Regions from separate parts of the Clostridium mucosae genome, predicted to be linked through region 2. Evidence: riboswitches for the same ligand, from Rfam matches in the RefSeq annotation. Region 2 holds a riboswitch; the other holds the start of a gene.

Region 1 (16,568 bases), on a different contig from region 2:
TTTATTATAAGAGGCTCTTCAATCCACTTTCTAATTGCTCTTCCTCCCATAGAAGTAGCAGTCTTATCTAAAACCCAAATTAAGCTACCTTTTTTAGATTTTTCTTTTAGGTTTTCAGTAAGCTCTAAATTTCTTCTTGAGTTACCATCTATAGTCATATAATTAATTATGTCATAATACTCTAAAAGATTTATATTAGTTAAAGTCATCTTTTGAGTATCATATATATATTTTAGTAAGGCTTTAGATACAGTCTTAGATAAATCATTTAAGTTAGCTGTACACACTTCAGAAAATTGTTCTAGAAGCTCTTCTTCAGTGCAAATACTCTTACTTAAATCTCTCTTAGTAATTAATGCTGAAGAAATAGAAGTAATTTCTGATAATAATTCATCACTTATATTAATATCTACAATTATTTCTTTTGGAGATATCTTAGTTATCTCGTCTAATAAACTTGCCTTTATTGCTGTAAAACTAGTTACTTTAAATTCTCCAGTAGATATATCAGAAGAGGCTAACCCGTAATAGCCATTATCTTCAACTATACACATTAAATATGTATTTTTATATTCACTATCTTCAGTGTTTTCTATATATGTACCAGGAGTTATAACCTTAATAACATCTCTTTTAACAATACCTTTAGAAGCTGAAACATCTTCAACTTGTTCTCCAATTGCTACTTTATATCCTTTATTAACAAGTCTTGCTATGTAAGATGAAGCTGCATGAAATGGAATCCCACACATTGGAGCTCTTTCCTCAAGACCACAATCTCTTCCTGTTAAAACAAGTTCTAATTCTCTAGAAGCTATTTTAGCATCATCAAAGAACATTTCATAAAAGTCACCTAATCTAAAAAACAAAATACAATCTTTATAATTTTCTTTTATTTCAAAATACTGTCTCATCATTGGAGTTAGCATATTCTTATTACCTCACATCCCTAAATTTAAGTACAAACCTTGTAAACATAAGGTTTTATGACTATTATACTATAAAGTTGCTACAATAAAAAGTAATAACTTAAAAAGGAAAATTACCCTATCAAATTTTAAATTGATAAGGTAATTTTATATATAATGATCTAAAGAGCTTATTATAATTTAATTTCTAGTTTTCATCTTGTGTAGTTCCCTTAGTTTAATAGAATAACTAATAATTCTTCAATGCTAAATACATCATTAGTTTCAAATAATTCTTCTAAGGTTTCAATATTTTCTTCTAAGTGTTCTACATCTTTAGAATATGTATGAGCTATGTCTACCATATCTGCATTTGTAAATTCTTTATTTTCTAAATATCTAACTACACATAGTTCTTTTATCATTATATAGCTTATTAATGCTATTTTTACCTTAGCTAAAGCATCATAGTCAAAAACAGCCTTCATAAAGTATCTAAATACAAAGTAAACTAAAATTTGTTCAAATTCATAGTTTTTTTCTTTGTAGTATTCATTAAACTTTTCGTTGATATCTAGATAAATATCTTTATCTTCTTTACTTTGCCAAAAATATCTTAAAGCATCTTCTAAACCTAAAATATCATTAGGCTTAATATGTTTTAAATCTCTAAATACTTTTATAACTTCTTTTATATTAAGATATTTTTCAGTTGTTTTTCCCTTATATTCTTTAATATCATTAATAGTTGATTCAATAAAACTCTTATCTAAATACTTGTCTTTAACTGACTTAATTGATTGAATATCATTAGAATCTATTTTTTCTTGTACTTCATTAATAAAAATAAGAACTAAAGCACATCTTATTTTTAAATCTATTTCTCTATTTTGCATGATATCAAAAACTATTTTTCTACATTGCATAAGATTAATATATAGCATTGGATTAATATCATTGTAGCTAGTGATTTCTTCATCAATTTCACTTAATTCAAATTCTACCTTATTAGATTTTCTTAGTATTATTCTTGCAGCTTCAGGACATGATAAGGATATACCAATTTCACGAGTATTTCCAAACTCCTCTAAGTAACGAGGATATTGCTTACATGTATAACAAAGACTTTCTGCTCCTAAATTATTATATATATCACATAAATTATTTTCGTTTAAAAAAGAACATCTATCTCCATTTAAGACAAAAACATTTTCTTCATCTTCATTAATTATCTTGCTTCTTAATTCATCTCCAAATGTACCATCCACAGACAAATACTTTTTATGACTTTCTTCATCTATAACTATTCCCCATCCAGCACAACAAGTATCTTCACATTCAGAAGCTATACATTCAAATTCATCAAAGTAATCTGGCTTTCGTATTTTCATTTTTAACCTCACATCATATGTATTTATATTTCTATAACAAACTAATTTTAATACTCATTAATAATGACTTCAAGCTTTAATATTTTATGAATAGAATTTATCTTTAATAAGTTTGTAAATTCTTTAAGGATATATCAATGGATTTAAAATTATTTGTTAATATATATATATAAAGTCTTTAAATTACTTAAATAAGCAATTTAAAGACTTTTATCATTTTAATTAAAACTAGTTAATATAATCTTATTCCTTAATATGTTCTTGATTTAACTTTAAAGAATATATAGTTTGTTAATTATACTACAATCATGTGCGGAAAATACCATCAACTGTTATATTTTGTCCAGTTAAATAATTTGCTTTTTCTGATGCTAAAAATACAGCTGTTGCACCAATTTCTTCTGGCTTTCCAAGTCTTGCTGCATATACACTACCCTTTATCCAATTCTTTAATTCTTCTGGAAGAACTGATACCATATCTGTTTCTATAGCTCCAGGAGAAATAGCATTTACATTAATACCTATAGGAGCTAGATCTCTTGCAAGAGTCTTTGTTAATCCAAGAAGAGCTGATTTTGAAGAAGCATATGCTGAACTTCCCATTGCACCGATTGAAGCACTTGTAGAGGATATAAAAATAAGACTACCTGATTTTTCTTCTATCATATATGGAACTACTAATTTTGACATATAAAAAGGTCCATACGCATTAGTTTTCATAACTTGGTCAAATTTTTCTATTGAAGTATCCATAATTGAACCATTAAATTCAATTCCTGCATTGTTAACAAGCACATCAATAAATCCAAATTTACTTATTGACTCTTGAACCATTCTTTCACATTCATCATATTTAGATACATCTGCTTGACATATTAAAACTTCAGATCCCAATGCTATGCAAGCATCAGCAACCTCTTTAGCACGTTCTACATTGCTATTACAGTGAATAATAACATTATATCCTGCTGCTGCAAATTCCTTAGCACATGCTGCACCTATTCCCCTTGATGAGCCTGTTATAAGAGCAACTTTTTTCCCCATAAATTAATCATTCCTTTCATTTGATGATACTTTAATATTAAATACTTTTATAAATTTATTATTGTATTATTATTGGAATTTTGTATCAGTTTTACATAATATATCAAAATTATTTTACTTTGTGAATATTATGTATGATATAATATTTACGTTATTAAATCTTGATTATTCTTCTTTTAGGAGTGGTGTAAGTGTTTTCTAATAAAAGTAGTTTTTTGTCTTTAGATGATATTAAATATGTCTGTAAAAAAACTTTTGGAATGTTAAAAATACAAATATTCTTTTTTAATTCAAATGATGCAATTCTATTTAAATATTCTTATAAATATAGCACTAACCCTTTATATAACAATAATAAGCAATTCTTAAGTGATTTTTTAACTATTAACGATGAAAATACTCCTATAAACATTAAATCAACAATGTATTATGAAAATTATTTTATTATTAAAGTAAATACTAGTGATAATATTAGTGGAACTCTTTTAATGGGACCAACTATTCCTTCTGAAATTGATAAAAAATCCATTAATTCTATTATGAAAAAGTTTGATATCTTAATGAAATACAGAGAAAGCTTAATTAATTACTATAATAATATTGTTATAATGGATTTTAATAGCTTTATAGATGCAGGATTACTTCTTTATCATTCTATTTATCATGATAAATTAAATTTGACTAATGTAGTAAATGTAGATGAAATGCTTATTGATATTAGCTTAAAGGATAGCAAAGCTTTTTATATTTCTAGCTCAAAGAAAAGAAGAAATAGTAGATTGCACCATTCTAAAGAATTTGAAAAAGAATTATTAAAATATATAACTGAAGGAAATTTAGAAGAAGTAATAAAGTTTTTTAGAGACAATACATTTGACGGTGATATGGGAATAAACTCTAAAAACCCTTTAAGAAATCTAAAGAATATTTTTATTAGTTATACATCAATAGTATCTCGTGCAGCTATAGAAAGTGGACTTGTTTGGGAAGTATCATTAACCCTTGCTGATTTTTATTTTGAAGCTGTGGAAGATACTAATACTATAAAAGATATAAATGATTTATTTTTAAAAATGATTTTAGATTATACAGAGCATTTAAACAAAGTTAAAATGTATAACTACTCTTCTGCTATACTTAAATGTCAGAAGTATATTTTTGAACATTTATATGAGAAAATATCACTTACTCAATTAGCAGACTATACATCTATGAATCCATGTTATCTCTCACATTTATTTAAAAAAGAAGTTGGAGTATCTATTAGTGATTACATGCAAAAAGAAAGAATTGAAGAATCTAAAAAGTTAATTATATCTGGTAAAAAATCTCTCGTAGATATTTATTCACCTTTAGGCTTTATTGACCAAAGTCATTTTTCAAAGACATTTAAAAAATTTGTTGGAATAACACCTAAGGAATATAAAACGTTATATTATCATGAAAGATGACTATGTAATTTTCAATATATATAAATCACATTAACATTTCTTTCTTCAATAAAATTTATAACTTTATAATTTTATTGAAGAAAGAAATTAATTAGCTTATAATTAATTTAATAACTTTAGGAGGAATAACTATGAGAGCACAAAATAATTTATACAAATTTATACGTCATCATTGCTAGAGAGACTTGTTCTTATAAAAAGAGTGCAAGTCTATTTTAAGTGGGCTTGTGTCTCTAGGCTATGATATGTAAGTGCAATCATATTTTTAGTAAGCCATGTGGGATATTAGCCTACATGGCTTTTCAATTTAGAGGGAAATACAAATTTAAATTAATCATAGTATTACTACTATTTATTATTAGGATTAAATAGTAAATAATAAAACTAGTATACTAATATAAGGGAGAAATGAAAATGAGTAACTATAAAATTAAACCAAGTATCTTGCCAGGATTTATGGAGTTATTACCTATAGAACAAAGAAAATTTAATGATATAGTAGAAAAAATTACAAAAGTATATGAAGAAAACGGGTGTCTTCCTATAGATACTCCAATTATAGAAAAAGCTGAAGTTTTACTTGCTAAAAGTGCTGGAGAAACAGAAAAGCAAGTTTATGAATTTCAAAAAGGAACTAATAATTTGGCATTAAGATTTGATTTAACAGTTCCTTTTGCTAGATATACATCTCAATACTTCAATGATTTAACTTTTCCATTTAAAAGATATCAAATAGGTAAAGTTTATAGAGGTGAAAGAAATCAAAGAGGAAGATATAGAGAGTTTTATCAATGTGATGTTGATATTATAGGAAAAGAGAAACTAAGTGTTAAAAATGATGCTCTAGTTATAAGTTTAGCTTCAAAGGCTTTCAAATCAATAGGATTAAAAGACTATAAGTTCCAAATAAGCAATAGAAAAATACTATCTGCTTTATTAAATTCTCTAAATATAGAAAATTCTATTGATGTTATGATATTAATCGATAAATACGATAAAATTGGTGAAAAAATATTTAAAGAAGAACTAGATAAGATAGTTAATAAAGAAAGTGCAGAAATAATAAATAAAGTTATAAATATAAATGGATCTAAAGAGAATGTTTTAGAAGAATTAGAATCATTAAATATACAAGATGAAAAATTTGCTTTAGGATTAAGTGAACTCAAAGAAGTTTCTATTACACTAGAAATCCTTGGTGTTGATGATAGTGAATATATAATAAATTTAAGAATTATAAGAGGATTAGATTATTATACAGGAACAGTATTCGAGACTTTACTGATTGGTAACGAAGAATATGGTTCAATTTGCTCTGGTGGTAGATACGATAACTTAGCAGAAAACTACACTAGCAACATTTTACCTGGAGTTGGAATTTCAATTGGCTTAACTAGATTATTCTTCGTCTTAAAAGAAATAGGATTTGTTGAAACTTATCGACTTCCATCAAAAGTTGAGTATTTAATTATTCCAATTGGTGATACATTAAAATATTGCGGCGAAGTATATAAAAAATTAACTTTAGCTGGAAAAGCTGTAGAAATATATTTTGAAGATGATAAGTTAAAGAAAAAACTTAATTATGCTAATAAGCTAGAAATACCAAAAGTTATACTTTTAGGTGAGGAAGAAGAGACAAATAAGACTATAAATATTAAAAATATGATTACTGGGAATCAAGAAACTGTAAAATTTGAAGATATTGTTTAAAACAAATGGTCTATAGTAAAATAGAAAAGTAGAATATAAGTTTAAAATTAAAGGGCTGTCTTAGCAGCCCTATTTTTTAATCCTATTTAAATAATAAACCTTTAAATGAATATTTTAGAATAGTAATATTAAGTCTATAAGACTATTAGTATATTTAATTAATTCATCATAATTAAAATCATTAGTATTTTTTATAATTCCTTCTAGATTAATATTAAAATCCTTCAAATACTTTAGTAAATAATTTTTACTATTAGTATATCCTACAATAAATGAATCATTTTCTAGACTTTTTACTATATCATCTATTATTACTTTAGCCCTTGAAGCCTTAGTATTTATTTCACTTATAAACTCATCTGCAAAAGATAAGTTATTTTGAATATTTTGTCTCATAATACTTGTAATTTCTCTTAGCATATATATTTCATCATTTAAATCAACATAATTCTTCTTCCCGATTATCTTTTCTATTAACTTTCTATCCAAAATATCCTCCTCAAAATTATTAAAATTAACTTAATATAATTTTAATGTTATTGAGGATAATTTTCAATAGATTGCCCTTTATTAATATACTATATTTCTCTTAATAAATTTGCCATTTCAATAGCTGTTACTGCTGCATCGTAACCTTTGTTTCCTGCTTTAGTTCCTGCTCTTTCAATAGCTTGTTCAATTGAGTCTGTAGTTAAAATTCCAAAAATAACTGGCATTTCACTATCTAAAGAAACTGATGCAATTCCTTTTGAAGCTTCAGCACATACATAGTCAAAATGAGGTGTTGATCCTTTTATAACTGCTCCTAAACATATAATAGCATCATATTTTTTGCTTTTTGCCATTTTTTTTGCTATCAATGGTATTTCAAATGCACCTGGTACTAAAGATAATTCTATATCTTCTTCATTAACTCCATGTCTTTTTAATCCATCTAATGCTCCATCAACTAACTTAGAAACAATAAAATCATTAAATCTTCCTGCTACTATTCCAACTTTTAAATCTTTTCCTACTAAATTTCCTTCAAATACTTTCATTTTTATACCTCCAAAATTTATTAATATAAAATGTGATTCATTTTTTCCTTTTTAGTTTTTAAATAAAAATCATTCACATTATTAGCTTTAATTATGACTGGAACTCTTTCTGAAACACTTATTCCATAACCTTCTAATCCTTTGACTTTTTCAGGATTATTAGTCATAAGTTTCACATTAGAAACTTTTAAAGATTTTAATATAGAAGCTGCTATATCATAATTTCTTAAATCAGGTTGAAAACCAAGTTTTAAATTAGCTTCTACAGTATCATATCCTTCTTCTTGAAGTTTATAGGCTTTAAGTTTATTTATTAACCCAATGCCTCTTCCTTCTTGTCTCATATATAATAAAATTCCAGTACCTTCTTCTCTTATAGCTTTTAGTGCAAAATCTAATTGTTCACCACAATCGCATCTTTTTGATCCAAATATATCACCTGTTAAACATTCTGAATGTACTCTAACTAATACTGAATCAGCATTTTCAATATCTCCAAGGACTAAAGCAACATGTTCTTTGCCAGACACTTTTTCAGTAAATCCATACATTTTAAAATTTCCATATTTAGTTGGCATTTCAATTTCTGCTTCTGTTTGAATTAACAATTCCTCTTTTTGCCTATAGCTAACTAAATCATCTATAGTTATAATCTTTAAATTATGTTTCTTAGCAAATTTAAATAAATCATTTGTCCTTGCCATGCTTCCATCTTCTTTAATGATTTCACAAATCACTCCTGCTTCTTTCAAACCTGCTAATTTTGCTAAATCAACAGCTGCTTCAGTATGTCCTCTTCTTTCTAAGACACCATTTTCTTTAGCTATTAACGGAAACATATGACCTGGTCTTCTAAAATCAATAGGTGTACTATTTTCATCTAATAGCTTTTTAATTGTTAAAGATCTTTCATAGGCAGAAATACCAGTTGTAGTGTCTATATGATCTACAGATACTGTGAAGGCTGTTTCATGATTATCTGTATTTACACTTACCATGCTTCCTATATTTAACTTATCTGCTGTTTCTTTCTTTATTGGCATACATATTAAGCCTTTTCCATAGGTAGCCATAAAGTTTATAGCTTCACCTGTAACCTTTTCTGCTGCCATTAATAGGTCGCCCTCATTTTCTCTTCCTTCATCATCAATTACAATAATCATTTTACCTTCTTTGATTTCATTAATTGCTTCTTCTATTGAATTAAATTTATACATTGAAATTCCCTCCTACATAAAGCCATTTTCCTTTAAGAAACTTTCATTTATTTTATATTCTTTTTTAATCACTTTCTCATTAACTTTTTCATTAAACTTCATAAAGCTTTCGATATATTTACCTACTATGTCGCATTCAATATTTACAAAGTCTCCAACTTTTTTATAAGCTAAAGTAGTTTCGCTACTTGTATGAGGTATTATAGAAAGTAAAAACTTTTCATCATCTACATATGCTACCGTTAAGCTTATTCCATCGATGGCAATTGAGCCTTTTTCAACTATATATTTAATAACAGACGATGAGGGCTTAATTGTTATGAGTATAGCCATTTCATCTTTAGCTATAGATGTTATTTGACCTATACAATCTATATGTCCACTTACAATATGTCCTCCAAATCTACTATTTGCACTTAATGCTCTTTCTAAATTAATTTTTGATCCTATTTTAAGACTTCCTAAATTACTTCTTTTTAATGATTCTAAGACAATATCAGCTGTAAACTCAGTAGTAGTCATACTAATTACCGTTAAACAAACACCATTTACAGAAATACTATCTCCTATATTTGTATTTTCCAATACCTTCTTAGCTTGTACCTTTATCTTGCAATACTTAAGTCCTTTTTTAATTTCCTTTATAATTCCAACTTCCTCAACTATACCTGTAAACAAATTATCACCTCTTTATATATCCAGTTAATAATATATCTTCACCTAAATTTTCAGTTTTTAAATTATAGATTTTATAAGATTCACTCAATAAGTTTATTCCTTCCCCCTCAATAGAGGTTTTAGAATTTCTACCACCTATTATTTTAGGAGCAATAAATATCATTACTTTATCTACTATTTCAGCTTTTAAAGCAGAAAAATTTAATTCCCCGCCACCTTCTAAAAGAATGCCATCTATTTTTAGTTCACCTAGTTTTATCATTAAATCATTTAAATCAACCTTATTATTTAATGATTTTATAATTAAAACTTCTGCACCAAGTTCTTCTATTAATTTTTTCTTTTTTAAATCTGCATCTTTAGTAGTTGCTATTATTGTTTTATAATTATGTGAGTTTTTTAATATTTTTGAATCTAATGGAATTCTAAGATTACTATCAACTATAATTCTTATAGGATTTCTTCCATTATTAATGTTACAAGTTAAACTTGGATCATCTTGAAGCACTGTATTTATTCCTATCATAATTGCACTTAACTCATTTCTTAATTCATGTACTTTTAATCTTGAAATTTCTCCAGTAATCCACTTAGATTCACCAGTTTTAGTTGCTATTTTGCCGTCTAAAGAAATAGCAGATTTTAAAACAACATAAGGCTTTTTAGTTTTTATATACTTCATAAAAACTTCATTCAATCTAAAACATTCTTCTTCTAATACTCCAACATTAACTTCAATTCCAACTTGTTTTAGTTTATCAATGCTCTTTCCAGAAACTAATGGATTTGGATCTAAGCTACCTATTACAACTCTAGAAATTTTAGAAGAAATTAATTTATCTACACAAGGTGGAGTTTTACCATAATGATAGCAAGGCTCTAATGTTACATATATAGTTGCACCTTCAACACTTTCAGTCGAATTGTTAATTGCTTCTATTTCAGCATGATTTCCGCCATACTTTTTATGATATCCTTGTCCAATTACTTTTCTATTCTTTACAATAACTGCTCCTACTAATGGATTAGGATTGACTTTACCTTTTCCATTCTTAGCTAAGTCAATAGCTAATTGCATATATTTTTTATCCATCTTTTAACCCCCATTTTTATTTATAAAACAAAAATGCTCCGAGTAACTTAGAATTCAGAGCATTAAAATACAATAATAAAAATAATTATATAAATAAAAACTTGTTATTTTTATATCAAAGATAGTATTAAAAAAGCTCTGAAATATAAAGATATTTCAGAGCTAAATTAACAATATAACAAATAAAAGTAATTATAAATAAAAATCACTTAAATGTATTATCTTCTTCCATCCAGACTGTACTGTCGGCTTCGGAGTTTCACCGAATCATGCTAAAATAGCTCGCGGGCTTTACCGCCGGTAGGGAATTTCACCCTGCCCTGAAGATTTATTAAATTTTATATTGTTATTTTATTATCAATTCTATTATTTGTCAAGGGTAAATTTTCTAAAAATTTCAATTTCAATTTGAAATTATACCCCATTACCTTATATAATGTTGCTATTAAATTAGCTTTAAAAGTACTTAGCTTCGATATTTTACTAGTCATCACTACAAACACAAAACTTATTTTGTAAATTTATGTACTCTTCATCACTTAAACTATTTAAATACCTTATAAAATGATCTTCACTACAAAAAATTCCTATTTTATTTTCAAATGAGCTTTCAATTAATTTCTTTTTACAATACTTACATTCTTTCATTTTTATCACCTTACCAATAAATCTTACATTATTTATTTTATTTTCAAATAATATTAAACTGATATTACCTTATTATATTACTATAATTATATAATTTTATAACAATAGACCGTGATTTGTATATTTAAATTATTCTATAGCCAAACTAACGATGAAAGGTGGTTATTATGATGAAAAAATTTCTATGTACTCTTTTAATATTTTTATGCTTAAACTTTAACATTGTTAAAGCTGAGCCTCAAATACAAACTAATATTTTTAATCAAGGTGTTTATAAAGTGGAGAACATTATTAAAGTCTTAGGTGGAGATTTATCATCTATACAAAACATCTCTAGTGATAAAAGTATTTATTTTCTATTAGTGGATGAAAATCAATCAGTAATACAAGCACTAAAAATAGAACCTAATTCTGCTAAATATGAATTACATAAGCTTAAGCCTAATTATAAGATAATATTAATTGGTGAAGGATCAGCATTTTTATCTTAAAAATTTTAACTTTAAATAATGTAAAATTACCTGAAAGGCGGTTTAATTTATGAAAAAATTTATTTTTATGATATTAATTAGTTTATCATTATCTTTTAATACTGTTTATGCTGTATATCAAGCACCTTCTAAGACACTTACCGAAGGTGTTTATAATGCAAATGACCTTGGGATCCCATTAAATGAGATAAATTATGCTCAAAATGTATCAGAGAAAGGTATTACTTATATCATTATTTATGATGAAGATGATACTATAGTTCAATCAATAAAACTAATTCCTAGTTCACCTAAGGTTAAATTATATCCTCAGCTAGATCCTAGCTATAAAATAATTGTAGTTGGTGACGGTTCTATAGCTTTATCTTAAATTCAATTTAGGTATATAGGGCTAAAATGATTTTTAATAAAACGTTTAATTCTCAATATCAAATTGCAATTTCACAACCTAATTCTCCACCATCTAATAAAATCTAATAAAACCACAATAAATATGCACATTTCAAGTGATTTTATTTTAATTTTAAGCATAGAATGTATTGTTAAATGCAATCATCTTTATAAAGCAAGTGATAATTTTGCAATATCACTAATTTATATTAATCAAATGCTTATAACTACATAAAATTATAAAAGGGGGAAAAGTAATGTTCTGTAAGAATTGTGGAAAGGAAATAGATGATAATGCAGCAGTATGTATACATTGTGGTGTGGCAACAAATCCTACACCTACTGTTGTAGATAATGGTGGATTTGGATGGGGATTATTAGGATGCTGTATTCCAATTGTAGGTTTAATTTTATTTTTAGTTTGGAAAGATACTAAACCTAAAACATCTAAAGCTGCTGGTATAGGTGCTTTAGTTTCAGTTGGTATTTATATATTATTATACTTATTAATTTTTATTATAGGTGCTGCTTCAGCTCCATATGGTTACTAATAATTTTCATGGTTATTAATAAATGATTAAAAAATTTTTCTCTAAATGGTTACCAATTATATTTGGATGTCATTGTAGAGATGATAGATCTTTTTATTTTAAGAAAAAAAAATTTCCTATATGTGCTAGATGTACTGGCGAGCTAATTGGCATGATTTGTTCGCCAGTTCTATTTTCTTTTTATCATCCAAATATACTTTTAAATCTAATATTAATGATTCCAATGCTTTTAGATGGCTTTATACAATTGTTGACTCATTACGAAAGTAACAATTTAAAAAGAGTTTTAACAGGATTACTTTTTGGCTATGCTTTAAGTAATATATTTATAATATCAATAATTTTCACATGGAAATGTGGTTATAATTTTGGAAGAAACATTTAGAAAATAATATAAGATTACCTATTCTTTTATATTTTAAATTATTTAAAATACATAAGATTCATAAGTATTATTAAAAGATTAAATGATTAATGATAAAATAAAAGTTGCATAAGATTAAATGTTAATACTTAATCTTATACAACTTTTTTAATTACTTATCATTGAGTTTAATAATAGTTAGTTTTAATTATTATTTTACTTGGATTCCTCTATATATGCCTTATCAAAGTACACATGTCCAAGCATTGAAACTCTAACTCCCTTAACTTCAGGCTTAGCCCCAGTTGTTTTATTATAGAAGTAAAGTGGAATTATTGGCATATCCTCCATTAAAATATCTTCTGCTTGTTTCATCATATCCCATCTTTTATCTGCATCAGCTTCAACCTTAGCAGCATTAACTAATTCATCATACTTAGGATTTGAATAACCAGCATCGTTGTTTCCTCCACCTGTTACCCATAAATCTAAGAATGTCATAGGATCAACATAGTCTCCAAGCCAACCGTGTCTAGCAATTTGATATCCACCTTGTTGTCTAGTATTTAAGAATACTTTCCATTCTTGGTTTGCTAACTCTACATTTACTCCAATTTTAGCCCAATCTTGTTGAATTACTTGTGCTACTAAATTATGAGATCCTTCTGTGTTATACATAAATTCTAAAGTTGGCATTCCTTCTCCATTTGGATATCCAGCTTCAGCTAGTAATTTTTTAGCTTCTTCTATATTAGGCTTTGTTGCATCATAGTATTTTCTATCAGCGAAATCTTCGCCTTTAGCATTTAAGATTCCTTCTGGAACAAAAGCATATGCTGTAGTTTGTTTTGCCTTTGTAACTTCATTAACTATACCTTCTCTATCAATTGCAATAGATAAAGCTTTTCTTACTTTTGCATTACTTAAAACCTTCTTAACATCTTCAGTTAAAGTTGATTGTTTACCAACATTAAATACCAACATGTAATTTCCTAGGTTTGGATGGATTGTAACTAATCCTTCTGCTTTGCCACTTTCAATTTCTGATGGTGGTACTGTATCAACCATATCAAATTCTCCAGATTTTAATGAAGCGTAAGCAGTATTTTGATCAGTAACTAATTTATAAACTACTCCTGGAAGCTTTATTGAATTTTTGTTCCAGTAGTTTTCATTCTTTTCAAATATTAATTGATCTTTCATATCCCATTGAGTTAATTTGAAAGGTCCATTTGAAACATAAGTTTCTGGATCTAGTGCCCAACTTTCTGGATCACTAGTAACTATATCTTCTCTTAATGGCATATAAGTTGTAAATGAAGTAAGTTCTAAGAAGTAAGCTGTTGGTGCTTCTAAAGTCACTTTTAAAGTATGCTCGTCTACAACTTCAATTCCAACATCTTCTCTAGTTGCTGTACCTTCATTAAATTTTTGTGCATTCTTTATATAAAATAATTGATAATTATATTCTGCTGCTGTTTCTTTGGATATAGCTCTAATCCAAGAATATTCAAAATCCTTTGCTGTTACTGGCTCCCCATCTGACCATTTAGCATCCTTTCTTAATTTAAAAGTATAAACTAAATTGTCGTCTGAAACTTCATAGCTTTCAGCAACTCCAGGAACTGCTTTTTCATTTTCATCAAGTCTCATTAAACCTTCAAAAGCATTATCAATTACAGAACCTGATCCTGATGAAGTGTTTAATGTAGGATCTAGTGTTTCTGGATCCTCTCCTAAATTATAAATTAATTTTCTTGATTCCTCTTGTTTGCTTTGACAGCCTGCAAATACAGACATTCCAAGAGCAAATGTTAGTGCTACTGCACAAATTCTCCTTAATTTTTTTGCCTTCATAAAATTGATTCCCCCTTAATATTTATTTTCTTAATTTAATAATAAATTAAACCCCAATGATTTCTTTTCTAAAAATAAAAGAATTTAAATACAATTTAATGTTTATTTATTCTTCTTATTTATACAAATAATACTCTTTAATACATAAAATGTCAATATGTATTTTCCAAAAAAAATAATAATTTATATAAAATTTTTAAATTGTAAGTAGTTTTTATAATTAATTTATTAATAAAAAGCTTATTTCAGTATACAAATTATCAATTATGCTTAATTTCAATTTTTTTCTGTATTTCATTATATTTTTTTATAATTATAAGCTAAAATTAATCACCTTTTTAAATTTAAAACATATTAAAAATACCCCATGAACACAATTTCATAATTCTTAATCCAATATTCTTTAGAAATTTACATATAAAAAGAAAACCATGATATTGTAGTTTATTTAATTACAATATCATGATTTGCCTTAATCTAAATTAAGAATATAGCTACCAAAGTAGTAACAACCAGTCCAATTATAACAGGTTTGAAATTTTTTTTAGTAAGTTCAAAAGGATCTACTCCACATATTGCAGCTACTGGTATTACTGCCCAAGGAACTAAAGTTCCTCCACCAACCCATATTCCTGTTAATTGTCCTAAAGCTGTAAGGGTTGCTATTCCTCCACCTAGTGCAGTTGAGAATATTTGTGAAACTGACCCAACTAAAGATATCCCTGAAAAACCAGAACCATCTAACCCTGTTATTGCACCTACGATTGAAAGTGTACTTGCTGAAACAACAGAATTTATAGGTACTATATTAGCAAGGGCAAGGCCTAAATCATTTACTATTCCATGTGATGCTTCAGGAAGTATCTTACCAAAAATTTCATTAAAGGCTGAATCGCCTAAATAGAAAAATGCAGCAACAGGTATTACAACACCAAATATTTTAAAACCAAATTGCAAACCCTTTACCAAATCATTTGTTACTTTTTCAAGTGAATGTTTTCTATATGATATTACAGAAATTAAGCATAATATAAATACTGCAGTACCACCAATAAGAGCTGTTGCATCATTTCCTTGAAGGTTTGCCTTAAGCATTATAACTATATCTAAAGCAAATAACACTACAATTAACAAAGCTAAAGCTCTTCTTAATTTCTTAGATGATATCAGCTTTGTACTTTCCTTATTGCTCTCTTTATTTCCTTCTTTATTGCTTACTTCATCCTCAACCTTATATTCTAGTGTTGTTGCTCCAGATTTAATATCTTTTCTAAGAAAATAGAATCCAGCAACAGTTGTTACAACACCCATTGTTATTGTAAGAGGAACGCTAGCTGACATAACACTTGATATAGGGATACCAGCTGCATCTGCAGTAAGCTTTGGTGCTGCTTGAATAATATAATCACTTGATAAAGCAATACCATGTCCAAATAAATTCATAGCCATTGCTACTCCTATAGCTGGAAGTCCTGCTTTCTTAGCAAGTGGTAAAAATAAAGCACCTACAAGTGCCACTGCTGGTGATGGCCAAAAGAACCAAGATAAAATCATCATGACTATACCAATGACCCAATAAGCAATCCAGTAATTTTTAATTACTCCTTTAAATGGGGAAACCATTTCATCATTTATACCAGAATCAATTAAAATACTACTCATAGCCGTTATAACAGAAATGATAAATATCGTCGGCATTAGCTCTTTTGTAGCATAAACAAAACTATTAAAT
Region 2 (16,568 bases):
TTAAAGGTAAAGGGTGAATTTGCATATGGATACTTAAAAGCTGAAAAGGGAGTTCATAGATTAGTAAGAATATCCCCTTTTAATGCAAATGGTAAAAGGCAAACTTCATTTGCATCAGTTGAAGTACTTCCAGAATTAACAAAAGACCAAGACATTGACATAAAAAGTGAAGATTTAAAAATAGATACTTATAGGGCAAGTGGAGCCGGTGGTCAACACGTAAATAAAACTGAATCAGCAATAAGAATAACACATATACCAACTGGAATAGTTGTTCAATGTCAAAGTGAAAGAAGTCAGTTTTCCAATAAAGATACAGCAATGGCTATGCTTAAATCTAAACTTATAGAGTTAAAAGAAAGAGCTCATAAAGAAAAAATAGAAGATTTAACAGGCGAATTAAAAGACATGGGATGGGGCAGTCAGATAAGATCATATGTGTTCCACCCATATAACATGGTTAAGGATCATAGAACTGGAGAAGAAACAGCTAACTTAAATTCAGTTATGAACGGAGAAATAGATAATTTTATTACGGCGTACTTAAAAAATAACAACTAAAAAATTTAACAAAAATAAAGTGGGATTTATATATATCCCCTTTACTTTTAATATAGAATTAAAAAAGTAGTTACTTTATAATTTAAAGAAGTAACTACTTTTTATAATTTTAAAGAAGTAACTACTTTTATTAACTTATTTTTTTCTTTCTTATATAAGATATAAATGGTGCTGAAACTAAGAAGCCAAATATTATTGCAAATATAAATAATGAAGTTTTACCATGGAAAAATAAGGTGAGTGTTCCATAGCAAGATTCGTTTATCTTATCTTCTATAACGCTATATGCACTATTTATTGCACCAATACTTATATGATCAACAGTATCATTAGGTGTGTGAATCTTAGTCATATCACTATGACAAAAGCTTAAAGCATCTATACCTAAATTGTTAAAGCTAGCATGATCACTTGAATCTTCATAAACAACATTAGTATCTACATTATTCTTTTTAGAAATCTTTTCAACAGATTTAAGAAGTTCAGAATCCTTATCTTTATAAGAAGCTCCAAGCATTAAAGTAAGAGGATAATTATCACTACCTATCATATCAAAATTAATAACCTCAGAATCTTTTAGCTTTTCAAGATTATTTTCTGCAAAACTTTTAGAACCAAGTAATCCAAACTCTTCAGCATTTAAAGCTGCAAAAATTATATCTCTTTTAGGTGTTCCAAAGCTTGCAAGAGACCTTTGTAGCTCTAATAAAAATGCTGTTCCAGATGCATTATCTAAGGCACCGTAATAAGTGTTTTTAAGACCATCTTGACCTAAGTGATCATAATGAGCAGTTAAAACAAGAGGCGGAAGATTACTAGAAGATCCTTTTAATACACCAACTATGTTTACAAGTTCTTTTTCACAAGTTGAAAATGGTAAATTAACTGAAACAGTTAACCCAGATCTTACAGAATCTAATATTTTGTTATAAGTATCAGTAGTTATTAAAACAATCATATCATAAGGGAAATTACTCATAAATGAGCTTCTAAATGAAAAATCATTATTAGGAGCTACGTAAAATAAACAATTTCCTTCATCTGTTACAACTTCTATTGACGTTGTATAGATATTTACTTTATCATCTTCAGAAAAACTTAAACTATTAATCTTGAAGTTAATCATATCTTCTTTATAGTCAACGCCGTATTTTAAAGTTTCAACTACTTCGTCATCTAATGATATTTTAAGATAGGGAGAGCTATTATTATTTATTGGACAGAGTGTTTTAAAGCTCTCTTTATAACTTTCATTAAGTGGAACTAATTTGTTATCCTCAAAGTTTTTTCTAATTATTTCTCCAATAAGTAAATTACCGTCACTACCAGCTAGTCTACCACCATAAGTTTCAGAAGAAAATACCGCAATATTTTCTTTTACATTATTAGCGTCAAAAGGCGAATATGTAAAATTAAAAAATATAGAAATAGATAAAAATACTATGCTAGTAACTAGCGATACAGAATAAAACAATTTTCTTTTCATAAAATATACCTCAAATAATAGTTATACTTAATACTATTACTTGAGGCATGAGATTATGAAAAAAATAAAAATAAGGATATTACTTTAGGCTTTTTTATAAACTAGTTCTATAAATCCATAAATTAGGGAACAAAGAATACATATATAAATCAGGATATTTATTTGGTTTGAAACTATTGAAAAAACGCCGCCAACTATTGATGAAAATAATATTATGCAATTTATAAACTTAGATAGCCCAGATTTATTTACGATTATTTCTTTTGTGGATGAAATAAGTATAAGTATTAATGTTAAGAAATATAATACATACTTTAAAGTAGTTGAGAATTCAATAACATAATACTCGTTTAGTATAATAAATACTATAAAAAAGATAAGAAGGATACTTATTATTTTATTAATTATCATTATAAATTTATTCATACAACCACCCATTTGTAAAAATTTTACAATTATATTATAAACTTAATTTTACATAATATCAACATTGTACTTAAAGTAAATATTAAATATTTATTTTATATATTCTATAAAATAAATTATATGGTACATAAAAGTATGATATTGTATTATAATATCATTATGTAAATTTTGGAGAAAAATTTTTATTATAGCTTAGGAGGACTTTATGGTAGATATTGTTGAAAGATTGTCATCAGAATTAGGGATAAGTATAACTCAAGTAAATAATGTAATATCATTGCTTGATGATGGAAATACTGTTCCTTTTATTTCAAGATATAGAAAAGAACAAACTGGTGCTTTAAGTGATGAAGTATTAAGAAAATTTCAAGAGAGACTTATATATCTTAGAAATTTAAAAGAAAGAAAAGAGGATGTTTTAAGACTTATAGATGAACAGGGAAAACTAAATGATGATATAGTAAAAGCCTTAGAAGCTTCAAAGACTCTAACTGAGGTGGAAGATATATATAGACCTTATAAACAAAAGAAGAGAACAAGAGCAACTATGGCATTAGAAAGGGGATTAAAGCCACTTGCAGATAGTATATCAAATGGTGAGTTTAATGCTGATTTAAATAGTGAAGCACTTAGATTCGTTGATGAAGAAAAAGGAGTTAATAGTAAAGAAGATGCAATTAATGGAGCTTTAGATATAATAGCAGAAGAAATATCTGATGAAGCAAAATATAGAAAGTGGATAAGAGAATTAGTATTCAAAGAAGGAAAGATACAATCAACAGGTGAAAGTGATGAACATACACCGTTTGAAATGTACTATGATTATAGTGAAGAAATTGCTAAGATACCACCGCATAGAATTTTAGCTATAAATAGAGGAGAAAAGGAGAAGGTATTATCAGTAAAAATAGCAGTAAATGAAGATAAAATAATAAGTTATTTAGAAAATGAAATATTAAGAAATAATAACATTACTGATGAGTACTTAAAATTAGCAATAAGAGACTCTTTAAAAAGGTTAATATATCCATCTATAGAAAGAGAAGTTAGAAGCGAGCTTACCAATATAGGTGAAGAAGGTGCTATAAAAATCTTTAAGGAAAATTTAAAAGCATTATTAATGCAACCACCTATAAAGGGAAAAGTAGTTATGGGATATGATCCTGGATTTAGAACAGGATGTAAGATAGCTATATTAGACAATACTGGAAGGTTTTTAGATAAGTCAACAGTATATCCGACAGCTCCACAAAACAAAATTAAGGAAACTAAAGACATACTAAAGGATTTAATTAAGAAGTATAATGTAGAAGTAATTTCATTAGGAAATGGAACTGCTTCAAGAGAATCAGAAGAAGTAGTATCTGAAATAATATCAGAAATAAAAAAGGAAACAGGAAAAGAAATAGCATATGTTATAGTTTCAGAGTCAGGTGCGTCTGTTTATTCAGCATCAGAGCTTGCTACTAAGGAATATCCAGATTTAGATGTTACAGTGAGAGGAGCAATATCTATAGGAAGAAGATTACAAGATCCTATGGCTGAGCTAGTTAAGATTGATCCTAAAGCTTTAGGGGTTGGCCAATATCAGCATGATGTTACACCTAAAAGACTTGACGAATCATTAAAGGGTGTTGTTGAAGATTCTGTTAATAAAGTTGGAGTAGATTTAAATACTGCAACACCATCATTACTTACTTATGTTGCTGGTATAAATTCAAGTATAGCAAATAATATAGTAAGTTATAGAGATGAAACTGGTGGATTTAAAAATAGAAAAGAGTTATTAAAGGTAAAAAGACTTGGACAAAAAGCTTATGAGCAATGTGCAGGGTTCTTAAGAGTTATGGAAAGTGATGAACCTTTAGACAACACATCAGTTCATCCAGAATCTTATGAAGCTGCCAGAAATTTAATTCAATTATTAGGATATACAAAAGAAGACTTAAAAGAAAATAAGCTTAAAGATATAGATGAAAGAGTAAAAGATAAAGGGATAGCTAATATTTCTAAAGAGTTAGAAATTGGTGAACTTACTTTATCAGATATAATAAAAGAGCTTAAAAAACCAGGGCGTGATCCAAGAGAAGAGATGCCAAAGCCTATTTTAAAGACTGGAGTAATTGATTTAAAAGATTTATCAGAAGGCATGATACTTATGGGAACAGTAAGAAATGTATCAGACTTTGGAGCCTTTGTTGATATTGGAGTCCATCAAGATGGTCTTGTTCATAAAAGCCAAATGGCTAATAGATTTGTAAAACATCCATTAGACGTTGTTAAAGTCGGCGATATAGTAAAAGTTAAAATATTAGAAGTAGACAGCAAGAGAAATAGAATATCACTATCAATGAAAGACATTACTGAATAATATATAACAATTGTTAAAAAAGATACTTGCAAAAAGGCATAGTAAGTCATATAATATGAGTATAAATAAATTATCTTCAGGGCGGGGCGTGATTCCCCACCGGCGGTATAGCCCGCGAGCTAAGTTTTAGCATGATTCGGTGAAACTCCGAGGCCGACAGTATAGTCTGGATGAAAGAAGGTAAGTGGTTAGATATTGCTTGATATTTATTTTAAGCACATCTTATTTCTTATGGATTTTGAGCCCTGATGTATTTTAATATATCAGGGCTTTTTTAGTTGTTAATATGTATTTAATTAAGAGAAGATGGGCAAATTAATAAAGCGAATTGTTAAATTAATATCATTTAAATGATATGATCTAACCCATTGCCCCAGTGGATAGACTTTTGGGAGGAGAAATAATGAATAGTCAACAAAACAGAAACCTAAACAAATTTATTAAAATTTCACTTTTAGGTGCAATAGCAGTAGTGCTTATGTACTTTGATTTTCCAATACCGTTTTTACCATTTCCATGGCTTAAAATTGATTTAAGTGATATTCCAGCACTTATGGGAGCATTTGCTTTTGGGCCTATGGCAGGTATTGCTGTAGAATTGATAAAGAATTTATTAATTCTAATAGTTAAGGGAACATCAACGTATTTTGTTGGAGAACTTGCTAATTTTATAGTAGGGGTATCTCTGGTAGCTCCAGCAGCATGGGTTTATCATAGAAATAAAAGTAGAAAAAATGCATTACTTGGAATGGCATTAGGAACATTATCAATAGAAGTTATAGGAATACTAGCAAATGTTTATTTATTATTACCTGCATTTGGAATGAATATGGTAAAAGATGAACTGATTCAATATGTTACTATAGGATTATTACCTTTTAATGGAATAAAGGCTATATTAGTATGTGGGATAACATACGTATTATATAAAAGAGTTTCTTCATCTATTTTTAAAGTAGATTCAAATTTAGATAATTCTAGAAAAAGTAAATTAAATTCAATATAAAATAATAAAGCTAACTATTATATTTTTAATAGTTAGCTTTATTATTTTATATTAGCGCTCTTTTTTAAGTATTTATTTTGATACATTTTATTATCAATGCAATTGAAAAAATCATATATGTTATCAAAATCATTAGAATAAATACAGTATGCAAAACTAAATTTAATAGTATATTTACTATGAGAATTATGAGATTCAATTAAAGAGTTTAATAAATTTAACTTAGTTTCAATCTTTTGTTCAGAGGTATTTTCTAAAATAATTATAAATTCATCGCCACCCATTCTAATAATTTTAGATTTTTTTCCAAAGGATTTATTTAATATAAGAACAAAATCCTTAAGAACATCATCACCAGCTTGATGTCCATAAGTATCATTTATAGATTTAAAGTCATCTAAATCTATATTTAGAGCACCTAGTTCAGATAGGTTGATATTAAATGTATTTACTTTAGAAATAAAGCTATTAAAATAATTTCTGTTAAAAGCTTCAGTTAAAGGGTCGGTTTCTAATAATTCTTGTTGAACTAAAATATAAGTAAATACAAGAATAGTTGTGATACTAGCCCAAAGGAATAGGCATTGGGGTATTAATAACTGTATTGCAAATGCCAATATTGGCAAAATATAAAGTATATGTAAGAACTTGATGTTATCTCTAGAGATATTATTCCTTTCTTTTATTAAAATTAAATAACTATTTATATAATAAAAGGCACAAGTTATTAATGGTGTTATAAAAAAGTTTTCATGTTGATATAAATTTGAATTACTAATAGAGAAAATTATATCGTACTTTAAATTTATAATAAGTAATATAGTATTTATTACTAGAGGGATTTCAAAATAACTTATTTTTGTTTTAGGTATAAAGATTTTTTTACTCATCCAAATAGATAAATATTTATTCCACATATATAGTGGAATTGGTGAAGTTATAAATAATAGAGTATTAATTAGTTTATTAACAAATATAAATTTAAAATTTAATATATTTATACTTACGAAAATCTTTAAAATTTCTAAAACTAGTATTACAGAAATCAAAGAACATATATTTACGAATAGTTTATTAGATAATTTTTTCATATCGAGCTTTACATAACTATGAAAAATAAGCATAAGTAATGTAAAAAGGCTCATTATATTAACTTGAGTTTGTATAATCTTATCCATTTTTATTCCTTCCGATATATAGATATAATAATTACTTATAGTATATGTATGAAGGACTCTATATATTGATAAAATTATTCTAAGAATCCCAACCATATAAAACTAGTTGAAACAGTAATTAAATATGATATAATGTAAATCAGTTATGTATGAAATTAGAGAAAAATTCACTTATAATAATATAAAAATTAAAATAAATATTACGAAGTAAGAATAATATATGATCTTTTTAAAGGAATTAGCTCAACTTTAAATTTTATTTGGGCAGTTTCTTTTTTTATATAATTATAAAATGTTTCTACATATTAAGAAAATAAATTTGATTCAAAAAAGATTCAATAAAAAATAAGGAGAGGTGATTAAATGAGAACACAAGAATTACTTGCAAAAGAACCAATAGGAAAATTATTATTAAAGTATTCTGTACCAGCTATAATAGGAATGATTGTAAATGCATTATATAACGTAGTTGATAGAATTTTTATAGGGAATATACCAGGGGTAGGGTCTTTAGCTATTACTGGTGTTGGTGTAACAATGCCTATTACAACTATTATACTTGGATTTGCTATGCTTATTGGAGTAGGTGCTACAACAACTATTTCTATAAAACTTGGGCAAGGAAAGAAAGAAGAAGCAGCTAAAGTAATTGGGAATGCAATAACATTATCAGTTATTTTAGCGTTAATAATAACTGTTGTAGGACTAGTTTTTGGAGATATAATTTTAATCAAGTTTGGTGCTAGTGATGAAACTTTATATTATGCCAAAGCTTACATATATATAATTTTATTAGGAACAGTATTTAATATGGTTGCATTTACTCTAAACAATACTATAAGGGGAGATGGAAATCCTAAACTAGCAGCAACTATTATGGTAATTGGATGCATAACTAATATAATTTTAGATGCAGTATTTATATTTACATTTAATATGGGAATACAAGGTGCAGCAGTGGCTACAATAATATCTCAATTTGCAACAGCAGTTATAGGTTTAGGGTATTATATTAGTGGAAGGTCTAATTTAAGATTTGTTAAATCAAGTCTGAAGTTAGATAAACAAATAACTTTAAAAATATTGGCAATTGGAGCAGCACCATTTGCTATGCAAATAGCAGCAAGTTTAGTTCAAGTTATTGCTAATAATGTTCTTAAAGCATATGGAACTGATTTAGCTATAGGTGCTATGGCAACTATATCGTCTGTAAGTTTAATGTGTTTAATGCCTATCTTTGGAATAAATCAAGGAGCACAGCCTATAATTGGGTTTAATTATGGGGCAAAACAAGTAGAAAGAGCTCAAAAGGCATTTAAACTTTCAGCGACAGTAGCTACACTAATATTAGTAATTGCATTTATTGGAGTTCAAGCATTCCCGGAAGCTATAATAGGAGTATTCAATAAGGATCCTAAGTTTATGGATATATCAGTTAAGGGAATGAGAATATATCTACTTATGCTTCCAATAGTGGGAATATCAATAACTGGTTCAAATTACATACAATCCATAGGAGAAGCTAAAACTGCAATGTTTTTAAGTTTACTTAGACAGGTAATTTTATTGGTTCCTTTTATAATTATTCTTCCAAGAACGTTTGGATTAGGCTTAGATGGAGTGTGGATTGCCCAACCAGTAAGTGATGTATTATCAACTGTAATAACGATTTTTATATTAGTAAAAAGTATGAAAGTTAAAGAAGAAGTTGAAGAAGAATTGCTTGGAGAAGTAAATTAATAAGAAACAGGTATAAACAGTAAAGTTTATACCTGTTTCTTATTATAAAAGTAAGTCATTAAAATTGCATCTTCCTTATTATCTTCATAATATCCTTTTCTAAGACCATTTTCTATAAAAGAAAATTTCTTGTATAGATTTTGAGCAGAAATATTTGAAACTCTAACCTCTAGGTTTACTAGTGAACAATTTAAATCTTCACAAAGATCTATTAAACAAGAAAGTAGTTTACTTCCAATTCCAAGCTTTCTATAGTTTGGATGGACAGCTATATTCGTTATATCAGCTTCGCCGACAACTATCCAAACTCCAACAAATCCAACTATTAAATTTGTTTCTATATCTTTTGCAACTATGTACTTTGCCAAAGGATTATTTAATTCACCAGTAATAGAACTTTTGCTCCAAGGAGTAGAAAAACATAAATTTGTAATATCTAAGACACCATCAACATCATTTTCATTCATCAAGTTATAGCTTATTTTCATTTTCTAATGCTAACCTTTTTTCTAATTCTCTTTGTGCTTGAGGTTTTTTTAGATAAAAAGGAGACGAGTTTAATTCATCAGACTCATTATTTAATAATAATTTTATACCTAAATCTCCTAATGATGATGCTCTTATTATGCTAAGGTGATTAGGTGCAAAGTAGGCATTAGGGAGATTGTTTGACAAATATTCTTTATGCTTAGTTAAGCCGTCTCCAGTAAATATTACTTTTTCACCTTTTTCCTTTAGAATTTCGATTAATTCATCTAAATCAAATGCCGAATAATCCGTTAATTTTTCTAAGTTACCGTTATTATTTTTATATAGACATGTATAAACGCTGTCTCTTAAAGCATCCATTATAGGGCAAATAATACCATCAAAATTTATAAGGGAATATGCAAGGGCATCCAAGCTTGAAATGCTAATATAGGGCTTGTTTGAACCAAAGCTTAAACCTTTAACTGTAGACATGCCTATTCTTAGTCCAGTAAATGATCCAGGGCCTTTTGATACGATAAATCCGTCTATATCATCAATTGATAGATTAGAATCTTTTAATAATTTATCGATCATGTCCATTATTAATGTAGAGTGTTCCATTTTATTATTTAATGTATATTCTGCTATTAAGTTATTTTCATCTAAAAGAGCTGCTGTTGCTACTTTAGAGGCTGAATCTATACTTAAAACTATCATAAGACTAACTCCTTTATATAATTATATTTTTCTCCATATGGAGTAATAGAAATTTTTCTGAAGTTTTCACCTCTTGATAAGTCCTTTTCTATTAATATATGTAAGTACTCTTTAGGTAAAATCTCTTCTATGTAATTTGCCCATTCAATTATAGAAACACCATCAGAAAATATATAATCATCAAATCCTATGGCATAAATTTCATCAGGATCACTTACTCTATAAACATCAAAGTGGTATAATTTTAATCTTCCTGAATCATATTCATTTACAATAGTAAATGTTGGACTCGTTATATGATCATCAATATCTAAACCTTTAGCTATTCCTTTAGTTATATGAGTTTTTCCTGTTCCTAAATCGCCAGTTAAGCAAACTATATCACCAGGGTTTAGTAATTTACCTATGGAAAAACCAATTTTTGTTGTTTCTTCAATATCATTAACATAAAAATGCATAAATAGACTCCTTTCTAAATATTCTATATTCATATATTCTATCCAAAATACGAAAAAAAAGAAAGATAAAATAATATACATAATATGGCAAATTTGGTTTATGTGTAGTAAAATAATAATATAATTGGAATTGTAATTAAGATGTAATAGAATTGTAATTTTTATTTATCAATGATAATATATTATGAAAGTATATAAGTTGTAATAAAGATTTAAAATTTAATTAAACTATAAATAATTGATAGAATTTAAAAAGAGTTAAGAAAGTATATAAAAAATTAAATAATATATGATTTTAATTTTGATATTTTACATAGATAGATATATAAATTGAAGCATATATAATTATTTGTTTCCTGGAGGAAAGATTTATGAAGAAGTTAACATATGCTTTAGTTATTTTTACTTCTCTTTTATTTTTGGGACTAACATTTTCCTATAATCCATTAATGGCTAATCCTACTGATGAATTTGATGAGGAAAGGGATATGTTTTTAAATATATTAACAGTTAATAAAGAGCAATATAATATGACTAAAGCATTAGTTGGAAATAAACATAATGTTGAATATTTATTTAGTAATGAAAGTGATATGAAATCTTTTGAGGTTAGCGATAATGTTAAAAGTAACATATTAAATATGGATTTGTTTATATACAATGGATTGGGATACGAAACTTGGATAAATGATATAATAGATGATGCCAAAAATTCAAGCGTAGGTATTATAAATATGAGCAGAGGTATAAGAGCAATTACTACAGAATTATTTAATGAGAATAAAGAAAATCCTTATTATTTATTAGGATTTAATGAATATAAGATTGCCTTATATAATATAAAGACGGCATTACAAGAACGAGATATAATAAATAGAAATTATTATGAAGAAAATTATAATACTATTGTTGAGGAATTAGATGAATTTTTAACTAAATCAAAGGAAGAATTAAATAAGTATAAAGAGTATTATATTGTTACAGATAGTGATAAGTTTGATTATTTATTAAAAGATCTTGGAATTCAAGCGAAAAAGCTAAAGAGCAATGAAGAGGTTAAAGATATAGTAAATGAAAGTAAGGATTCTAAGATTATATTTATTCATGATAATAAATTAGGAAATTTAGATGACTTAAAAAATAAAATTGCAATAAGCTGTAATTATATAGAGTTAAATACTGAAGGTGACAATAATATATTAAAAGATAACGTTACTAAGATAATCGATAGTGTGAAAAATAAAAACTAATTTTAATAGTTGATTTTTACTGATACATAATATATAATAATTATTGTTGCAAAGGGGTATAGCTCAATTGGTAGAGTAGCGGTCTCCAAAACCGTTGGTTGTGGGTTCGATTCCTACTGCCCCTGCCAAATAAATCGGTAATGAATATTATCGATTTATTTTTTTGAAGATTTTTGTTAGTACTATAACTTAAAAAATGTATGTAGATAAGAATTGTATATTAGAAAAATATACAATTAATAATCTGAATAGTATATTAAATAATTGAAAGATAAGTAAATTATTTTATTGACAAGTATCAAAATATCATGATAAAATATGTCTTGTTGAAGGGGTATAGCTCAATTGGTAGAGTAGCGGTCTCCAAAACCGTTGGTTGTGGGTTCGATTCCTACTGCCCCTGCCAAATAAGAGAGTGTAAAAATTACACTCTCTTATTTTTTGTTGAAAAACTGTAAATAATTATGTAAATATACTATAAATTTATATAAATAGATAAGAAATTTGATATAATATATTTACTTAATTATAAGAATCTTAGAATTTTTACGAGGGATGAATATGAGAAAAAGGTCATGTAAATTTTTGCTTATATTTATAGTAAGTATTATTTTAATAATAAATATGAGTACAATGAGTACATTTGCTATAACAAATGATGATAAAAATATAAATTTTAAAAGAATAACAGTTGAAGATGGGTTATCGCAAACATCTGTAGAGTATTTGTTTCAGGATAGTAAAGGATATATGTGGATTGGAACAGCAGATGGATTAAACAGATACAATGGAGATAAGTTTGAAGTATTTAGATATATTGAAGATAAGCCGAATAGTATAAGTGCTAACTATATTTCTGCAATAACAGAAGATTATGAAGGAAACATATGGGTTGGTACATCTATAGGATTAAATAAGATAAATACACATACAAATGAAATAACAACATATTTGCCAGAAGTAAATGGATGTAATTTATCAAATTACAATATAACAGAAATATTAGTAGATTCAAAAGGTGATATATACATAGCGACAGAAGATGGATTAAATTTATATAATGAAGAAGATGATAATTTTATACGACTATATAATTCAGAAGATAAAAAGCATTCATTAAGTAGTCAAGTTGTATATTCGATTGTAGAGGATGTTTATGGTAGCTATTGGGTTGGAACGGATAATGGCTTAAATAAAATAACAGGTACTTCAAATGAAGTTATTAAATACTACTCTAATGGAGGAGATAACTCTATTAGTGATAATTTCATATTTAAGCTATATGCTGATAATTTGGATAATCTCTGGATTGGTACATATAATGGTGGGTTGAATAAACTTAATTTAAAAACTGATAAAATAGAAATTTTTAAAAATGATCCTAACGACGACTCTTCCATAGCAGGAAATTTTGTACGATACATATTAAGAGATAGCAAAGGTGAATTATGGATTGCAACTAATAATGGATTAAGTAGACTGATTGAGGAAGAAAATAAATTTATTAATTATAAATCTAAAGTATATGATCCACAAAGCATAGTAAGTAATAATATATTAAGTTTGTTTGAAGATAAATCTGGTGCAATTTGGGTTGGAACTTATGATGGAATAAGTTTATTTAACCCTCAAAATTCATTCAAGAATTATAAAAATGATCCTTTTAATACTAATTCATTAAGTGAAAATATGATGGCTGGAATATATGAAGATGATGAAGGCCTTTTATGGGTTGGAACAGTACATGAAGGATTAAATGTAATAGATAGAAAAAGTGGAATGATAACTAAATTTAAAAGCTCAAATGATGAAAATTCTTTAAGCAATGATTATATAAGAGATATAGTTGGGATAGAAAATGAAATTTGGATAGCAACAGAATCGGGATTAAATAAGTATGATAAACTAACAAAGAAATTTACTAGATATTATGATGAAGATAATAAAAATAGCTTAGTGTCTAATGATGTTAGAACATTATATATTGATAATGAAGGTCTATTATGGATAGGAACTAGATATGGACTATGTACTTTTGATAGAAAGAATACATTTAAATCATATAAGGACATTTTTATTAAAAATGGAATAACTGAAAATATGTTTTCAGATATAGTTCAAGATAAGGATGGGGTTATATGGATAGCTTCAGGCTTAAACGGTGGATTAATTAAAATAAATAAAAATACAAATGAGATAAAAAGTTATAGAAATGATGAAGAAGATAAACATAGCATAAGTTTTAATGCATTAAAAGCTATAGCGGTAGATAGTAAAAATAATATTTGGATAGGAAGCCAATACGGATTAAATAAATTTGATAGAAGTACAGAAAAGTTTCATAAATACACAGAAAGTTCAGGTTTATCAAATAACTTTATAAATGGTATTTTAATAGATGATTATGATAATCCGTGGATAAGTACAAATTATGGAATATCAAAATTTGATATAAAAAATGATAAATTTGTTGACTATAATGTTACAGATGGACTTCAAAGCAATGAATTTAATGGTTATTCATATTTTAAGAGCAAAAGTGGAGAAATGTTTTTTGGAGGAATAAATGGGCTAACTTGTTTTTATCCAAACCAATTGGAAGAGAAAAAGTTTTCTCCTAATGTAGTTATTGATAGTGTCTATAGTGGAGAAAAAGAAATTCTAGATATATCTAATATAAAAATAGGTTATAAGAATAGCAATATACAATTTAACTTTTTTATGCCTGATTATAGAAATGTAAGTAAAATTCAATATGCATATAAATTAGATGGATTAGATGAAAATTGGATTTTTTCTGATGATAGAAATTATGTAAGTTATACAAACCTAGATTCAGGAATATATAAATTTCAAGTTGTTGCAAGAAATTCAAGCGGAGATTGGAGTAAAGCGACCACAGTAACTTTTGAAGTTGAAATGAAACCCTGGAAAACACCATTAGCTTATGTAATATATGCTTTAATAGGCTTCTTAGCACTTTATATAATATGGAACAGGGTGAAGATATTAGATAGTTTAGTAGAGCAAAGAACTCATGAGTTAAATAATAAGTTTAAAGAAAACAAAGAGTTATATGATAAGCTAATAAAAAATGAAAAATATAAAAATAATTATTTTGTTAATTTATCTCATGAGCTTAGAACTCCACTTAATGTTATTATATCAACTCAACAATTAATAACTAAATTAAATGAAGAAGATAAGGAAATACCTAAAGAAAAGCTTTCTTATTATATGAGTACTTTGAGAAGAAATTCTGATAGGTTATTGAAGTTAATAAATAATATAATAGAGACATCTAAAATTGAATCTGGATCTTATAAATTAAGAATTGAAAAATATGATATTGTCTATTTGGTAGAGGAAGTTGTTTTATCTATGAAGGATTTTGTTGAAGCAAATGGTATAGAGCTAATAATTGATCCAGAAGTAGAAGAGAAAATAATAGAGTGCGATGGTAGTGAAATAGAAAAATGTATTGTAAATCTAGTTGGAAATGCAGTTAAGTTTACACCAAGGGGTGGGAAAATAGAAGTAAGAATAATAGATTTAGGTAAGAAGGTAAAGATATCGGTTAAGGATTCTGGTATTGGAATAGAAAAAAAATATCATGATGCTATATTTGATAGATTTGGTCAAGCTTATAATGATGTATCAGAAGAACATGGAGGAAGTGGCTTAGGGTTAACAGTAACAAAGCAATTAGTTACATTACATAATGGTAAAATATTTGTCAGAAGTGCACCTGAAAAAGGTAGTGAATTTATAATAATATTACCTACTAAATATACTATGTAAAGTAGATAAATGTAATGGCTATGTTAATGAATTGAAAAAATGGATAAATATGTATAAATTTAATGGTATGCGCTTGACAGTAGTTGTTTACAATGCTATCATAATAAATAAGTAAGTAAATGGATTGTTACTGTAAAGTAGGCAATACCTAAATTAAGATAATATCTTGATTTAGGTATTTTATTTTCCAAGTGTTAGGAGAATGAAGGTAATATGGTTGTAGAAAAGATATTAAACAATAATGTTGTTGTTTCAATAGATCCAAAGACTAAGAAAGAAGTTATTCTTATGGGATCTGGGATCGCCTTCAAGAGGAAAGTAGGGCAAGAAATAGAAGAAAATAAAATAGAAAAAATATTTGTAGTAGATGATAAGCGAATGGGTAATAAACTTAAAAAGCTTATAAATCAAATACCTGATGGTATATTTGAATTATCTCATGAAATTATATCTTATGCAGATAAAGAGTTAAATAGAAATTTAGATAAACAAATATATATTTCTTTATCTGATCACATTGCATTTGCGATTAAGAGATATAAAAATAATGTTAAAATTAAAAATGATTTATTAGATGAAATAAGAAGAATACACAAAGAAGAATATAAAATAGCCCTATGGGCAGTAGATTATATAAATAATAGATTGAAAATAAATTTACCTGAAGATGAAGCTGGGTTTATTGCTTTACATCTGGTTAATGCAAGTTATCAGGAAACGGCAAAAGAATCAGTACTTGCAACTAACATAATTAAAGGTGTGTTAAACGTAATTAGATATTACTACTCAGTTGAGTTTAATGAAGAAGATTTAAACTATGATAGATTATTAACTCACCTTAAGTATTTTGCAAAGAGAGTAGTAACAAATAATCAAAATAATGATGATAGTAGCGAATTTTTGGATATAGCATCCAAAAGTTATCCGGAAGCTTATGATTGCGCTAAAAAGATACAAAAATATATAGAAAGTAATTATGATTATAAAGTAAATGAAGATGAAATAGTATATTTAACTATGCATATACACAGAGTTATCTCTGTACTGCGAAGTAATCATTAATATGTTTATTAAGACTTAAGCCTAAGAATTTAGTGCTTAAG

Evidence for each region. A riboswitch is a leader RNA that binds a small molecule or an ion and turns the genes downstream of it on or off. The one in region 2 is predicted to bind FMN.
Region 1: another riboswitch for FMN. It lies ahead of ribD (bifunctional diaminohydroxyphosphoribosylaminopyrimidine deaminase/5-amino-6-(5-phosphoribosylamino)uracil reductase RibD); the one in region 2 lies ahead of NSA50_RS12125 (ECF transporter S component).

Annotation. Positions count from the first base shown of each region.
Region 1 covers NZ_JANKAF010000001.1:600,348-616,915, reverse strand. Annotated here, with positions in the region: gene mutS (DNA mismatch repair protein MutS) at 1-929, opposite strand, end outside; gene fliB (flagellin lysine-N-methylase) at 1,142-2,299, opposite strand; gene NSA50_RS03085 (SDR family NAD(P)-dependent oxidoreductase) at 2,606-3,343, opposite strand; gene NSA50_RS03080 (helix-turn-helix domain-containing protein) at 3,535-4,794, shown strand; gene hisS (histidine--tRNA ligase) at 5,209-6,507, shown strand; gene NSA50_RS03070 (hypothetical protein) at 6,622-6,996, opposite strand; gene ribH (6,7-dimethyl-8-ribityllumazine synthase) at 7,086-7,547, opposite strand; gene NSA50_RS03060 (bifunctional 3,4-dihydroxy-2-butanone-4-phosphate synthase/GTP cyclohydrolase II) at 7,568-8,764, opposite strand; gene NSA50_RS03055 (riboflavin synthase) at 8,777-9,442, opposite strand; gene ribD (bifunctional diaminohydroxyphosphoribosylaminopyrimidine deaminase/5-amino-6-(5-phosphoribosylamino)uracil reductase RibD) at 9,447-10,535, opposite strand; FMN riboswitch at 10,752-10,867, opposite strand; gene NSA50_RS03045 (hypothetical protein) at 11,019-11,183, opposite strand; gene NSA50_RS03040 (hypothetical protein) at 11,351-11,674, shown strand; gene NSA50_RS03035 (hypothetical protein) at 11,724-12,044, shown strand; gene NSA50_RS03030 (zinc ribbon domain-containing protein) at 12,322-12,615, shown strand; gene NSA50_RS03025 (DUF2085 domain-containing protein) at 12,638-13,000, shown strand; gene NSA50_RS03020 (peptide ABC transporter substrate-binding protein) at 13,196-14,836, opposite strand; gene NSA50_RS03015 (hypothetical protein) at 15,314-16,568, opposite strand, start outside.
Region 2 covers NZ_JANKAF010000010.1:82,105-98,672, forward strand. Annotated here, with positions in the region: one part of gene prfB (peptide chain release factor 2) at 1-561, shown strand, start outside; gene NSA50_RS12110 (M28 family metallopeptidase) at 692-2,047, opposite strand; gene NSA50_RS12115 (hypothetical protein) at 2,262-2,390, shown strand; gene NSA50_RS12120 (Tex family protein) at 2,679-4,844, shown strand; FMN riboswitch at 4,913-5,030, shown strand; gene NSA50_RS12125 (ECF transporter S component) at 5,248-5,850, shown strand; gene NSA50_RS12130 (GGDEF domain-containing protein) at 5,892-7,028, opposite strand; gene NSA50_RS12135 (MATE family efflux transporter) at 7,392-8,768, shown strand; gene rimI (ribosomal protein S18-alanine N-acetyltransferase) at 8,795-9,256, opposite strand; gene tsaB (tRNA (adenosine(37)-N6)-threonylcarbamoyltransferase complex dimerization subunit type 1 TsaB) at 9,240-9,956, opposite strand; gene tsaE (tRNA (adenosine(37)-N6)-threonylcarbamoyltransferase complex ATPase subunit type 1 TsaE) at 9,953-10,414, opposite strand; gene NSA50_RS12155 (metal ABC transporter substrate-binding protein) at 10,786-11,664, shown strand; tRNA gene NSA50_RS12160 (tRNA-Trp) at 11,717-11,792, shown strand; tRNA gene NSA50_RS12165 (tRNA-Trp) at 11,995-12,070, shown strand; gene NSA50_RS12170 (ligand-binding sensor domain-containing protein) at 12,226-15,465, shown strand; gene licT (BglG family transcription antiterminator LicT) at 15,679-16,527, shown strand.